Regions from separate parts of the Enterococcus saigonensis genome, predicted to be linked through region 2. Evidence: riboswitches for the same ligand, from Rfam matches in the RefSeq annotation. Region 2 holds a riboswitch; the other holds the start of a gene.
What was found. Region 2 has a riboswitch for fluoride ahead of eno (phosphopyruvate hydratase). Riboswitches for the same ligand answer to the same signal wherever they lie in the genome.
Positions count from the first base shown of each region.

Region 1 (7,722 bases), 880 kb from region 2:
CGATGAAAACTGCAACATAACCAACTAACATCATTTGATAATAGGATAGTCGAAATACTGTTCGCAACAGGGCAAACGCCAAAAATATCCCTGTCCCAATGCTTACTACTCCAATCAAGACTGCTTTTGTAATAGTACCTTCAGAAATTTCTGTTACTTGCTGAGCCAGGACTTGAACAGAAGGCTCTGCAATTGTTATGCCAATTCCAATTGAAAATCCCAGACTAATCATAATTGCTAAACTACGCCGTTTGATCATATACTCCCCTACTAATTCACCAACACGTAACATCGAATATTCAGCCCCAAATAAAAATAAGGTCATCCCAACCATCATAATTCCAGCACCTACAATAAAAGTTGCCAAATCTTCAACAGGTAATGGTGCAAAAATAAAAGTCAAAATGATTATCAAGACAGTCATCGGTAAAATCGCAACAATTACTTCTTGAAAATTTTTTTGCATATTTTCCCTCCTTAACAAATATTCACTTTCTTTCTCAAAAAAGCTTCCAATAATTCAAGTATACAATAAAATGACAAATAAAATACAAAACTATGTAACTATTTTAATAATACAATTTATTATCTCATAATTTTATTAATTAGTTTTTCATACCTAATACAAAAAAATAGCTCAATTCTGTCCTTTTTTAAAGAAAAGAGACTGAATTGAACTACTCGCAATATTTTTATATTAGTTATCTAAAATCGTTACTTGTACTTGACGACGCCCCCAAGCATTACATTGCGCTGCTGTTGGGAAATGAACATCAATAATATTTCCTTGAATTGCAGAACCGGTATCTACCGCATAAGCTTCACCATAACCTTCTACATATAGATGTGTACCTAAGGGAATTACATTCGGATCAACAGCTACTGCCATAGGATTTTCCAAAAGATTTTGACCTGTTGCAGTCACCGTTCCCCCTCCTAAAGCATCAGCAGGGTCTGAACTATATGCCGTTGACTCCATTGTGAAAGTACGACCTGAATAGCCTGTTTGGTTTTCATCTTGTGTCGTAGTTTGACTAGCTTGGGAAGCCGTAGCTTCTGTTGATGTTGTAACATTTTTGTCTGTATCAAATTTTAATACTTGACCATCAATGATCAAATCGACATTTTTAATATTATTTGCTGTTGCAATTGTTTGTACATGATCTGTGTCACCATAGTATTTCAATGAAATACTTGTTAATGTGTCTGAACTTGTAACGGTATGCTCAACTTCTGCTGCATTGGCATTAACACCAAATGCTGCGATGCCAGCTAAAAGTGCTGTTGTTGTAAAAAGCGATTTTACTAATTTCATATATAAGTTGCTCCTTTATGATTTCAATATTCGTCTCAAACGACTTTTATATCATAACAAGGAGCGACAACTTGTAGGTAACAACACCATAACAGAATATTTCAGTTCTACAAAGTTTATTACAAAAAACCACGTTTATTTAAAAATAGCCGTGCAATTCCTTTCAAATTTGGAAGTATTTATCCCATAATATTCTGACAATTGTCATACAGCAATTAAAATTAAGGTACAAAAAATTAAGAAAACTTTAAATGGCATCATAAATTATTATTTTCCACTTAAAAATTACAAAAATATTATTTTGTTACTTCATGACGAAATGTAGTCCAAATACTTACTATCGCTTTTTACGGTAGTACTTTATTAAATTTGTTATTAAAATTGTACCGCATACAATCATGGAAACATCTTGAATGGTTTTTCTTTCAATCGTCAATTGGTAATGAAAATCTTTATTTTTAACTTCTACTTGCAATTTCTGCCCTCCTAAAAACCAGTTAGTGTTTTTTGTGCAGCTTCACTAAGTTTGTCAATTCAATTTGTACAATTAATACTTCTTTTACTTTATTTAGGGCCTTAGATATTTGTCATTTAATAGCATAATTTCCGTATCTGTCTTTCTTAAACAATCTGCTCATACAAATCAGCTCTTGGTAAGCGCGTTTTTATAGCGTTGAGTTATCAAATTATTCATTATTTTATTTTTTAAAAGATTTTTACGCAAAATTTTCGCACTAGTTAATGACTATCAAGCTCCATAATTTTTCCAGAAACACTGTAGGACGTTCAACTAGACTAGTTTTCATACTTTCGAATTTTTTCTGTATATTCACGAATAACAGTTGCAGAATGACGGAATTTAGCTTCTTCTTCTGCTGTCATATGAATTTCTAAAATATCAAAGACACCCGAACGATTTAAAACTGCTGGAACGCCTGCAAAAATCCCTACTTCATTATATTCACCTTCTAATAAAGTAGAAACTGGAACAATTGAATTTTCATCATATAAGACTGCTTTAATAATACCGACGCAAGCTGAAGCGATACCGTAATATGTTGTTCCTTTACGATTGTAGATTTCCCAACCTTCTTGTGTTGTCTTGTAGACGATTTCATCTAAATCAACATCTCCAACTAGTTCTGCATTGTCTGCAATAATGTCTGTAAATGATTTTCCTGCTACGGTGACTGTCGACCAAGGTACCATTAAAGAATCTCCGTGTTCACCTAAAGCATAGGCATAAACACTTCTAGGATCAACATCCACTAAATCTGCTAAAAAGTTTTGTAGCCGAGCGGAATCAACAGAAGTCCCCGAACCGATAACCTGATTTTTTGGTAGACCTGATAATTTATAAACTAAATGCGCTAACATATCTACAGGATTAGAAACAACAACGAATATCCCATCAAAACCGCTTTGCATTACGGGCTGCACAATTGATTTGGCAATTTTGGCACTGATATCTAATGTGTCTAACCGCGTTTGACCAGCTTTTGGAGGAGCTCCTGCAGTAATAACTACAATATCAGCATCGCCACAATCAGCATATGTTCCGGCTTTCACTCGAACATTTCGCCCCAAAAATCGGATAGAATTGCGTAAGTCCCGCACTTCACCGGATGCTTTTTCAGCATTAATATCTACCATTAACACTTCATCACAAACCCCTTGTGTAATTAAACTGAAGGCTGTTGAAGAACCTACTAGACCGCTACCAATAATGGCGACTTTAGATTTATTTATTCGCATATTTTTCACCTCAAAATTATTTTAAGTACAACATCATGTTATCAAAACATGGTCAAACTGACAAAGTTTTGCGATTATATATTTACAAAAAAATTTCTGAAATTTTCTTGACTTGAATAATGCTTTTCGCTAGACTAACAATAGTTAAATATTTTGGGAATGATGTTCTCCCTTGGATTTATCCAAAACCGCAATTACGCTAATGACTTCTACAAGTTTATTTGTAGAAGTCATTAGCTTTTTTTGTCTTTATTTCCAAACTTTGAACAATAAAGAAATAAGAACATTATTACCATTATTAAATAGCATAATATAGGAGGATTTAAATGAAAGAAAAATCAGGAATAAAAATAGTCAAAGAAAGCGGAATTTTTTATGGAGCTATATTAATTGTTGCACTTACCACGGGAACTATTTCTCATTTCTTATTAACTGGTTTAACTTGGGTAGGAAATTTTCGTGATAGTCATTTTTACCTATTATACTTACTTCCCGTACTTGGGATAATTACTGCTTATTCGTATCAAACTTACGGAAAAGGCGCAGACAAAGGTAATAATTTAATTATTGAAAGTATTCAAAAAGAAGCACCTGTTCCTGTTAGAATGGGATTTTTTACTTTCTTTTTCACAATTTTTTCTCACTTATTTGGTGCGTCTGTAGGACGCGAAGGAAGTGCCGTTCAAATTGGTGGTGTTATTTCCAATAGATTAGGATTAAAATTAAAATTAAACAAAAAAAAGCGAAAATTGCTAGTCCACGCTGGAATTAGTGCCGGTTTTGCCTCTATTTTTGGTACCCCTTTGGCAGGTGCTTTTTTTGGGATGGAAATGGCTTATATTGGCAAAATTGAACGAAACGCTTTGCTTTCTTGTTTTATGGCTGCTTATCTAGGAGATTTTACTGCACAACTTTGGGGAACTACTCACACTCATCATTATATTACTGAGTTAACAAGCATTACACCTCGTCTACTTTTTGCCTTTGTTCTCGCAAGTATTTTATTTGGGTTAGCTGGACGACTTTTTGCTTATTTAACTCACCATGCCAAAAAAATTTATCGCAAATTTTTTAGCAACTATTTAATACGCGCGTTTATCACTGCAGGGATTGTTGTTGTTTTAATGACCATTTTAAATGGACAAAAGTATGAAGGCTTGAGTTTGTGGATGATGGACGATGCTTTTACGGGAGTAGCAACAGCAAAAGAAGGTTTGTTTAAATTATTTTTTACTAGTTTAAGTTTAGGAGCTGGTTTTCAAGGCGGAGAAGTTACTCCGTTATTTGATATTGGTTCTGCATTAGGCTCAGGAATCGCTTCATTTTTTCATCTAACACCTAGTCTTTTTGCTGCGATAGGAATGATTTGTGTCTTTGGGTGTGCCGCCAATGCGCCTTTAACGACAATTATGTTGGGAATTGACTTATTTGGTTCCAAAATGCTGCCATTTTATGTAGTTAGTGCTTTTATTAGTTATTTCATCTCGGGCCATCAAGGAATTTATACTTCTCAGTTAATTATTCGACCAAAATCTACTCTCTTAGCTCATCATATTGGCCATCGTTTATCTGAATTACCTAAAGTAGGAGTCTCAAATGAAAACTAATTCAGAAAAAGTCATTCTTTCTAAACTATTTGGAAAAAAAAGAGTTCACACGTTACACTTTAATCAGACTGGCCCAAAGTATTTTCAAATTAGAGTCCACGAAGGCGTTGTACAAGTAGTTCATAATAGCTATAGTTTGGATGGTAACAATTGGGTAGATAATCCCAAACGACATAGCAGCTATCAATCACAATATGTCATAAAAGCTGGCGAGGAAAGAATTGTCAAATACGAAATTGGTAAAGTGCAAAAACAACATGATAAAGTTTTTGTAATAAATCATCATTTATTCCAACTAGCTAGCTTTTCTATTCATGAGATTGCTGATTAACAAGCATATTATTATAGCTTTTAAAAAGCCAGTTTTGCTTTTAATGCAAAACTGGCTTTTCATTATTTCTTCAAATCAGCTAATTGACTGTACACTTCTGTTCTTTCTTCCATATCTTGAACAGTTTGTCCTAACATTTGATCAACTTCTTCTGATGAAGGTTTAATAATTCGCAAAGCAGAAAAACGAACTTGATTTTCCAAAAATTCATTCATTTTCGTAAAATCAACTTTTTTGAAATCTACTCGCATTGGATCCTTGCCTTTTTCTCTTAAACGTGGATCATAGCGATATAGTTGCCAGTAGCCACTTTCTACAGCTGCTTTACTCTCTTTGATTGATTGGCTCATCCCACCTTTAATTCCATGGTTAATACATGGCGTATAACCAATAATAACAGATGGTCCTGGATAGGATTCAGCTTCCATAATTGCTTTTAAAGCTTGTTTTGGGTTAGCCTCAATTGAAATTTGTGCTACGTAAACATCTTGGTAAGCAATTGCCATCATACCCAAATCTTTTTTCTTGGTTTTCTTCCCACCAGCTGCAAATTTTGCAATAGCAGAAGTTGGGGTCGCTTTAGACATTTGACCACCTGTATTGGCGTATAGCTCATTGTCCATGACAAAAATATTAACGTCTGCTCCAGTAGCTAAAATGTGATCAATGCCTGAATAACCAATATCATATGCCCAACCGTCGCCACCAATAATCCATTGACTTGGTTTTACAAACATATCTTGGTATTCCAACAATGGAGCTACAGCAAGATTATTAACTTCAGATTTTAATGCAGCAATAACTTTTGCTGCCCGTTGTTGTGTACCATTACCCTCATGGATATGCTCCATCCAGTCAGTTAACAATTCATTTGTTTCTGGTAAAACAGCATTTTGATTCAAAACATTTTTAACCGCCGTTACCAACCGTTTTCGTTTTGTTTCATTGGCAATATACATACCTAAGCCAAATTCTGCGTTATCTTCAAATAATGAATTTGACCAAGCTGGACCACAACCATTTGCATTGGTGGTATAAGGCGTTGCTGGAGAAGAACCACCCCAGATAGAAGAACAGCCAGTTGTATTGGCTATCATCATCCGATCCCCATACAACTGTGTTAACAATTTGATATAAGGCGTTTCGCCACAACCAGCGCAAGCACCAGAAAATTCCAATAAAGGTTGTTCAAACTGCGAGCCTTTGACAGATTCTTTTTTTATAGGATTTGCCTTTTGACGTAATGTCATTGCAAATGCCCAATTCATTGCTTCATCTTTCATCGCTTCATACGGTTTCATGACTAATGCTTTTCCTTTAGCCGGACAAGCCTCTACACAAAGACCACAACCTGTACAATCTTCAACAGATACCTGAATACGATATTCTAAGCCATCTGCGCCGCGCATTTTCCGAGTAATGAATCCTTCAGGCGCTTCAGCTTTTTCTTCTTCATCAGCTAAGAAAGGACGAATTGCAGCATGAGGACAGATAAAGGCACATTCATTACATTGCGTACATGCGTCTGGCAACCATTCAGGAACTTCTAAAGCAATGCCGCGCTTTTCATAAGCTGCAGATCCCATTGCCATTGTTCCACCTAACATATCATTATCCATTAAGTCTTTAACAGATAAACCATTGCCTTCTTGACGATTAATCGGTTCTAAGATATTACGAATATAAGCAGGTTTGTTTTCATCTGTTTTGGGATTTTTTACTGGGACTTCAATATTTGCCCATTCTGTTGGCACGTCCACTTTTGTTAAAGCTTCAAAAGTTTCATCAATCGCATTCCAGTTATTTTCCACTAGTTTCATTGATTTTTTTCCATAAGCATTTTGAACTTCCTGTTTTAATAACGGCAGGAAAGTCTCTTGGTTCATAATATCCGTCACTTCAAAGAAAGCCGCGGAACAAACTGTATTAATGCGGCGTCCAAGTCCATTTTTAATTGAGATATTCATCGCATTGATAATATAAAAATTAATATTGTGAACAGCCAGATACTTTTTCAAGTGACTTGGTAAGTTCTTTTTAACTCTTTCTTCATCCCAAACGGTATTAAGTAAAAAAGTACCGCCATCTTTTAACCCTTTTAATAACTCATATTGATGAATATAGGCACTATTATGACAAGCGATGTAATCAGCTGATTCAACATTGTAAGTAGAGCGAATTTCATGATCGCCAAAACGCAAGTGAGAAATGGTTAACCCACCAGACTTTTTTGAATCATAAGCAAAATAAGCTTGTGCATACTGATCTGTATTATTCCCAATAATTTTGATAGCTTGTTTGTTGGCACCCACTGTACCATCTGAACCAAAGCCCCAAAATTTGGCTTGGAACGTACTTGGTGATGTTAGATCTAAAATTTCTGACTGTGGCAAAGATAAATGGGTCACATCATCTTTAATACCAATTGTAAACCGATATTTCAACTGATCTGGCGGTAATCGTAAATGATCAAAAACTGTCACGATTTGATCTGGCGTAACATCTTTTGATGCAATACCATAGCGACCACCAATGACAATTGGGCGATTAATATGACGATACAATACACTTTGTACATCCAGTAACAAAGGCTCACCGTCAGACCCAGGCTCTTTTGTTCGATCCAAAACAGCAATCCGTTCCACTGTGTCGGGTAAATTTTGTAACATATTTTCAGCTGGGAATGGACGATATAAATGAATATTTAAATGGCC
Region 1 is NZ_AP022822.1:1,259,140-1,266,861, reverse strand. It holds gene EsVE80_RS05970 (DUF1538 domain-containing protein) at 1-466, opposite strand, end outside; gene EsVE80_RS05965 (3D domain-containing protein) at 698-1,315, opposite strand; gene EsVE80_RS05960 (hypothetical protein) at 1,653-1,790, opposite strand; gene EsVE80_RS05955 (L-lactate dehydrogenase) at 2,111-3,070, opposite strand; fluoride riboswitch at 3,217-3,289, shown strand; gene EsVE80_RS05950 (chloride channel protein) at 3,397-4,677, shown strand; gene EsVE80_RS05945 (hypothetical protein) at 4,667-5,008, shown strand; gene nifJ (pyruvate:ferredoxin (flavodoxin) oxidoreductase) at 5,071-7,722, opposite strand, start outside.
Region 1: it holds a riboswitch for fluoride, as region 2 does, so the genes downstream of both, EsVE80_RS05950 (chloride channel protein) here and eno (phosphopyruvate hydratase) in region 2, are expected to answer to the same signal.

Region 2 (7,722 bases):
TTGGTGGCTTTGGTGGTGGACTAAGAGGGGGGCGTGGCGGCCGTCTTGGTGGTCGTAATTTTCACGAAAATCACCCCCATCCAACCAAAGAACAACAAGAGGCCTGGTTTGATTTTTGGAAGAATAAAATTGGTGGTATGAAGCCAAATCAGGGTAAAGAAGATAAACAAGATCAAGATGAATGGAAAGATTTTTAAAAGAGTTAACGACGTTTTAAAACGATTCTGTCTAAAACAATTTAGTCTGGCAGACACTTTTTACAAAAAATTTCAAGTTTGTAAAGGTTACAGGCGTTTTTTCTTTACACCTGCGTAATGTCAGACGTTAATGAAGAAAAGAGGAATTTACAATGCCACAAGGTGGAGGCGGCCGTGAAGCTGCAATTTTTGATGATGAGTTACCAAAAGCTAAAGGAACATTTAAATTTAAAGATTTTTTGAAACTAATTAATAGTGTGAGCCCCCAAAAAGCACTTTTTGCTTTTGGTTTATTACTAAGCTTAATCACGAGTGGCGCGAGTCTTGTTGTGCCACAGTTAACAAAAGGATTAGTAGATACGAGTGAGTTAGCAAAAATCGATGGCAAAATGGTTGCCGTCTTGGTGTTGGCGTTTATCGTATATTTAGGTTTCGGTGCAATTGGCGGTTATTTTTTACGTTATGTCGGGGAAAGTTCTGTCAAAACATTACGAGAAAAATTATGGCACCACTTGTTACATTTGCCTGTCGCCTATTATGACGATCATAAATCAGGTGAAAGTAGCTCTCGTTTGGTGAATGATACCAGTGTAATAAAGGACTTGGTAACGACCCAATTTCCTAATTTTATTACGGGGGCTATTCAATTAGTCGGCTCGGTGATTATCTTATTTATCATGGACTGGAAAATGGCGGCGCTAATGTTTATTTCTGTGCCAGTCGTTATGTTAGTAATGATGCCAATTGGAAAATTTATGATGAAAATTGGGCGCCAAATGCAAGGTGCACTAGCAGATTTTAATGCAGATACGACAGAGAAAATATCTGAGATTCGCTTAATTAAATCCAGTAATGGCGAAAGCTATGAAATTAAAAATGGTGGTCGCTATATTGATAAAATCTTTAAACTAGGTTTAAAAGATGCCAAAGTTGAAGCTGTCTTGCAGCCAGTAATGATGACGACAATGCTAGGTTTGTTTGTTGGTATTTTAGGCTATGGAGCAGTACGGGTGCAAGCAGGGACACTAACTAGTGGTGAATTGGTCGCTTTCTTATTGTATCTCTTCAATATCATTACACCAGCTGCTAGCTTTGCTACCTTCTTTTCTCAAGTGCAAAAAGCAATGGGGGCAACAGAACGCATTCAAGCAATTTTGGAAACACCAACGGAAACAATTACCGTTGATACCAATATTACTGTCACAGGTAAAACAATTGAAGCAAATCACTTATCATTTAGTTACGACAAATCAAAAGTGATTTTACAAGATGTTTCTTTTGAAGCTAAACCTAATACGGTGGTGGCATTTGCCGGACCTAGTGGTGGAGGTAAGTCAACGATTTTTGGCCTGTTGGAACGTTTTTATGAACCAAAATCAGGCAGTATTACCATTGGTGGACAAAATATTCAAGACCTGTCTCTAAAAGATTGGCGTTCACAAATTGGTTATGTCTCACAAGATAGTGCGGTTTTTGCCGGTAGTATTCGAGACAATTTACAATATGGCTTAAATCAGTTACTAACAGATGAGAAAATGTGGGAAGGTTTGTCATTAGCGTATGCGGATCAGTTTGTCCGCGATTTTCCTGATCAATTGGATACGCAAATTGGCGAACGCGGCGTCAAATTATCTGGTGGACAAAAGCAACGCATTGCGATTGCCAGAGCCTTTTTACGCAATCCGAATATCTTGATGTTAGACGAAGCTACAGCCAGTCTAGATTCTCAATCAGAAGAAAAAGTACAGCGAGCATTAGATCAGTTAATGGCAGGAAGAACAACATTAGTAATTGCTCACCGCCTGTCAACGATTGTTGACGCAGATAAAATTTACTTTATCGAACATGGAGAAGTGACAGGCAGTGGGACACACCGTGAGTTAATTGCAACGCACCCTTTATATGCCAAATATGTAAATGAGCAAGTTGTAGATTAAAAAAACCAGATGTAACTATTATTTATAAGGTGAAATTTATGAAACAGCTTAAACTGTTACTTAAATTTCATCTTATTTATTTAGCGGACAAATTTGAAATTTACGGCTAATTAAAAGCAAGAGTCTTTTTGTTTTACAATTTTTGAAAATGGCGATATTATTTTCGCGTAAAGGGATGGTGTTCCCTATAAGTGCTGAAATGGCTGATGACACCTGTTGTAAGAGTTTATTTGAGATGTTTTCAAATACTTTTACAACAGGTGTTTTTTTGCATTTTGAATTTTGCCACTCAAAGAATCTAAGGAGGAATTATCATGTCAGTAGTGATTGAAAATGTTAAAGCAAGAGAAGTTTTTGATTCAAGAGGTAACCCAACTGTCGAAGTCGATGTCATTTTATCTGATGCAACATTAGGACGTGCACAAGTGCCATCAGGAGCTTCAACTGGCGATCGTGAGGCTGTCGAATTGCGCGATGGCGGTGATCGCCTGCAAGGCAAAGGTGTTTTAAAAGCAGTGAACAATGTAAACACAGAAATCAAAGATGCATTAGTTGGGTTGAGTCCATTTGATCAAGAAAAAATTGATCACATCATGATTGATTTAGACGGCACAGCCAATAAAGGTCGGTTGGGTGCTAACGCTATTTTAGGTGTTTCGATGGCGGTTAGTCGAGCCGCTGCCGCTAGCAAAAAGGAACCTTTGTATCGTTATTTAGGTAGTGTTGATTTAGAATTACCACAACCATTTTTTAACGTAATTAATGGTGGTGTCCATGCTGATTCGGGCATTGATGTTCAAGAATTTTTGATTACGCCAGTTAAAAGAGCAAGTTTCCGTGATGGAGTAGAAAAAATTGCCAATATCTACCACACACTAAAAGGAATTTTAGCTAAAAAAGGCCTTGAAACAGCGGTTGGGGATGAAGGCGGCTTTGCGCCAAAACTAGGTAGTACAGAAGCTGCTATCGAAACATTGTATGAAGCAATTAAAGCTGCTGGTTACATGCCAAAAGAAGAAATTGCGATTGCGTTAGATCCAGCTTCAAGCGAATTTTATAATGAGGATACCCATAAATATAACTTTGAAGGCAAAGAAATGTCCAGTGGCGAAATGTTAACCTACTACCAAGAATTAGTAGCGAAATACCCTGCTATTATTTCAATTGAAGATGGTTTTTCCGAACATGATTGGGACGGGTTTAAAAAACAAACGGATACGATGGGGGCTAACATTCAACTAGTTGGCGATGATATTTTTGTTACCAACCCCACTATTTTTAAAGAGGGCATTGATAAAGGCGTCGCCAATGCAATTTTAATCAAACTAAACCAAATTGGCACAGTTTCTGAGTCCATTGCAGCTATTAAATTAGCGCGCCAAAATGGTTACAATACAATGATTTCCCATCGTTCAGGAGAAACTGGTGATACTTATATTGCTGACTTTGCTGTCGCAATGAATGCCGGACAAATTAAAACAGGTTCTATGGCCCGCAGTGAACGAGTGGAAAAATACAATCAATTTTTACGGATTGAAGAAGAATTGGAAGGCTACGCTAAACTAGCACATTTTCCTAGGAAATAAGAAAATCTATATTTTAACTCAAAAGGAGTACTCTAGCTGGAGTATTCTTTTTGTTATATAAGTAGTCTCACATCTGAATTTTATAAAAATCCATCTGACGGTAGCTTTTTATTAAAAAATATAGCAAAATTAAACCAAAGAAAGGATGAGGGAAATGGGTAAAATAGGATTTTATGGGGGAGGAAATATGGGGCAGGCAATGATCAGTGGGTTATTGCAGTCAAAACTTTACATAAGAGAGGACATTTTTGTCTATGATGCCTATGGCCCTTCATTAGAAAGTATTAGTAAACGGTTTGATGTTAACGTAACACACACAGGTGATGAATTAATTAAAAAAAGTGATATCATTATTTTTGCGGTAAAACCTAGTATTTTATCCGAAGTGTTAGAACATGTAGCAACCGTGATTAGAAAGGATCAATTAGTGGTTTCTATTGCCGCTGGTGTTACAATAGATACAATTATTGGCTATCTTGGAAAAAAGCAAAAAATTCTACGTGTTATGCCAAATACGCCAGTCTTGGTGGGAGAAGGTATGTCAGCCGTTGCCGCAAATCAGATGGTTACTACAGGAGAACTAGACCAAATTTTAGCAATTTTTCGTAGTTTTGGAAAAGCAGAAGTAGTCTCAGAAAAAATGATGGATAGTGTAACGGGATTAAGTGGTTCAGGTCCAGCATTTGTTTATATGTTTATTGAAGCCCTAGCTGATGGTGCAGTTTTTGAAGGAATGCCGCGAGAAATGGCTTATGAATTTGCCGCTCAGACGGTTCTTGGGGCAGCAAAAATGGTGGGAGAAACCAAAGAACATCCAGGTGTTTTAAAAGATCGTGTAACTTCACCAGGAGGTACTACAATTGCGGGTGTAAAAGCATTAGAAACGGAAGGATTACGAGCAGCAGGAATAGCAGCTGTGTGTGCAGCAACAAAAAAAAGTCGTGAGTTAGGGAAATAATGGAGGAAAATAGATGCCAAAAGCCACTTTTTTAAATTTAGCTGTTGATAAACAGGAAAAAGTTGAAATGATTTTATTGGCAACTTTTTATAATCGACACATTTCTCAAGTGAAAGTATCCGAAATTGTTGAAAAAATGGGTATGTCGCGGGGAGCTTTTTACAAATATTTCATTGATTTAGAAGATGCGCATCAATATGTAGTGCAAAAAGCTTCTATTGCAGTTCACCGTGAAATATTAACGTCTGTTTATACGATGTCAGACGATTTATTTGCGGGAATTGCAAATTATCTAAAAAAAATTGCGCGAGTGGATAAAACAGCAAAAGAATGGCAACAAATTCAATTATTGACAGCTAATCCGACAATTTTTGCTAAACGCAATGATCACAGTAATGGGCAAAATGCAATGGTGCTGCAATGGCAAGAGCTTTTGATCAAAAATGATATTAGTATGGATACGCTAGAAGAAAGCCAAGAATTTTTATTTCTGATTATGGATTTGGTGATGGAGATATTGACTGCCTTTATAGTCAATGATTGGGATGAAAAACGATTAGCCACTATTTATCAGTTGCGAATTAAATGGCTCAAACAAGGTATTCAAAAAAAATAGAATAATTCAGAGTAAAACAGATATTTGCGTCTAAAAGTAGCAATATGGCTATTAAAGCAAATTTCTGTTTTTTATTGTTGAGAGAATTACAAAATTTTGTTAATGAAGTTTTTTGTTTGGCTAATGTGATCGTATTTTACCTATTAGTTTTCAAGACAGTTCCCCGTTTTCTCTTGCTAAAAGTCGGATAAAATGGCTTCTTTGATATTTTCTAAAAGGCCTAGAGTTTGTGCTTTTTCGATTCGAATTACATTTTAAATATTAAGAAAAGGTTAAGTAAATTTCGTTTAACAAGCACAAATAGTGACAAAGTGTTACTGAGGCGTTAAAGTGATTACCGTACTTAAAGAAATTGTAAATAAAGGATGATGAAGATGTTTTTAGCACTAAAAGAGATGCGTTATGCGAAACTACGCTATGGCTTAATTATTGGGATTATGTTGCTAGTTTCCTTCGTAGTTTTCTTGTTGTCAGGATTAGCATCCGGGTTGGCACAAGAATTTATGCAAGCGGCAGGTGATTGGCAAGCGGATACGGTAGTATTGGCAAAGGATGCCAATAAATCATTAAATGCTTCTCAGTTAACGTTGCAGGATTTTGATGATGTAGCCACTACAAGTAAAAAGGCACCTATTAGTATTTATAATGGTGCAGCAAAGTTGAATAAAAAAAATACGGATATTACTTTATTTGGAACAGATTCTGAAGCCTTTATGTTGCCAAAAGTTACCAAAGGAAGTAATGAATTAACTAAAAATAATATTATTATTTCGCAAAATTTAGCAGATGAGGGTTATCAGATTGGAGATAAAATTACGATTGGTAAATATGCGGAAAAATTGACAATCATTGGCATTTTCAAAGCGACATATTACACCGTAACTCCAGTTATTTATTCGGATACGGAAACTTTTGTGAATGTGAAATTTAATGGTCAAATTCCGCAAGACAAAAATCAAATTCCAATTAATGGGATTCTAGTAAAAAAAGGAAGTCCTGATTTTACGACCGAGCAAAAGGAAGATTTTGATTCACTGTCGCTAGCTGAATTCATTGAAGCAATTCCAGGTTATTCAGCTCAGAACTTAACTTTAAACGGAATGATCTATTTTCTATTTATTGTCGTAGCTGCTGTAATTGGAATTTTCATGTATGTGATGACGTTACAAAAGACAGCAACCTTCGGAATTATGAAAGCAGAAGGGATTTCTACTGGTTTTATTGCTAAATCAATTATCGCTCAATCCTTTATAGTCGGTGTGATTGGTGTTATCGGGGCAGCGGTATTGGCCTTTTTGACAAGCCTGATTTTACCAAGTGCTATGCCGTTTCAAATTATTGTAAATGATTGGTTATTATATGGAATTGTCTTGTTAGTTGTAGCTGTTATTGGTGGTTTGTTCTCAATTCGAACAGTGACAAAAGTTGATCCAATTACAGCCATTGGAGGTTAAGAATATGGAAAATGCTTTAGAAATGAATAATGTTAAAAAAGTTTTTGGTAGTGGACATACACAAATTACCGCTTTAAAAGGAATTGATTTTGCTGTTCAACCAGGAGAATTTGTCTCTATTATTGGTCCTTCTGGCTCTGGGAAAAGTACTTTTTTAACCATTGCCGGTGGATTACAGACACCTTCTAGTGGAAGTATTCTAATTAATGGACACGATTTTACTAATTTGAATGAAAAAAAGCGTAGTCAACTACGATTCAAAGAGATTGGTTTTATTTTACAAGCGTCTAATTTAATTCCATTTTTAAAAATTGAAGAACAATTTTTCTTAGTAGATAAAGTGAAAAAAACAAATTTGGATAAAGAACGCGTTGAAACAATTTTACGTTCATTGGATATTTTTGATTTAAAAGATAAATACCCTCGTGATTTATCTGGTGGGGAGCGGCAACGAGTAGCAATTGGTCGTGCCTTATATAACGATCCAAGCGTGATTTTAGCAGACGAGCCTACTGCTTCACTAGATACAGATCATGCTTTTGACGTGGTAAAATTATTGGTAAAAGAAGCGCATCAAAATAAAAAAGCTACTATTATGGTGACCCACGATCCACGAATGACGCAGTGGAGTGACCGGGTCTTAAAGATGACTGATGGCATACTCCAACCAGTACCAAAAGAAGCTTAAAAAAACTGTCTGATTCACTAATATAGTGGATTCAGACAGTTTTTTTATTAAATACTATGTTTTACCGATTCATCGCTGATTTCTCCAAGCTCAACTTGAATAGTGATATGAGCTAAAACAAAATTGTTCATTAATGCATGATCTAAGTTTTCTAAAAAAAGGTTGTTATCTGCTAAAGTATCACGACAAATATGGACAGTTAGTGCATTTTCTGTGGTACTTAATCCCCAAATGTGAAGATCATGAATGGCTAATACGGTCGGTTGATTTTCAATAAATTTTTTTA
Region 2 is NZ_AP022822.1:378,628-386,349, forward strand. It holds gene EsVE80_RS01735 (MarR family winged helix-turn-helix transcriptional regulator) at 1-197, shown strand, start outside; gene EsVE80_RS01740 (ABC transporter ATP-binding protein) at 350-2,134, shown strand; fluoride riboswitch at 2,297-2,357, shown strand; gene eno (phosphopyruvate hydratase) at 2,449-3,720, shown strand; gene proC (pyrroline-5-carboxylate reductase) at 3,875-4,678, shown strand; gene EsVE80_RS01755 (TetR family transcriptional regulator) at 4,692-5,294, shown strand; gene EsVE80_RS01760 (ABC transporter permease) at 5,669-6,748, shown strand; gene EsVE80_RS01765 (ABC transporter ATP-binding protein) at 6,753-7,436, shown strand; gene EsVE80_RS01770 (cation diffusion facilitator family transporter) at 7,484-7,722, opposite strand, start outside.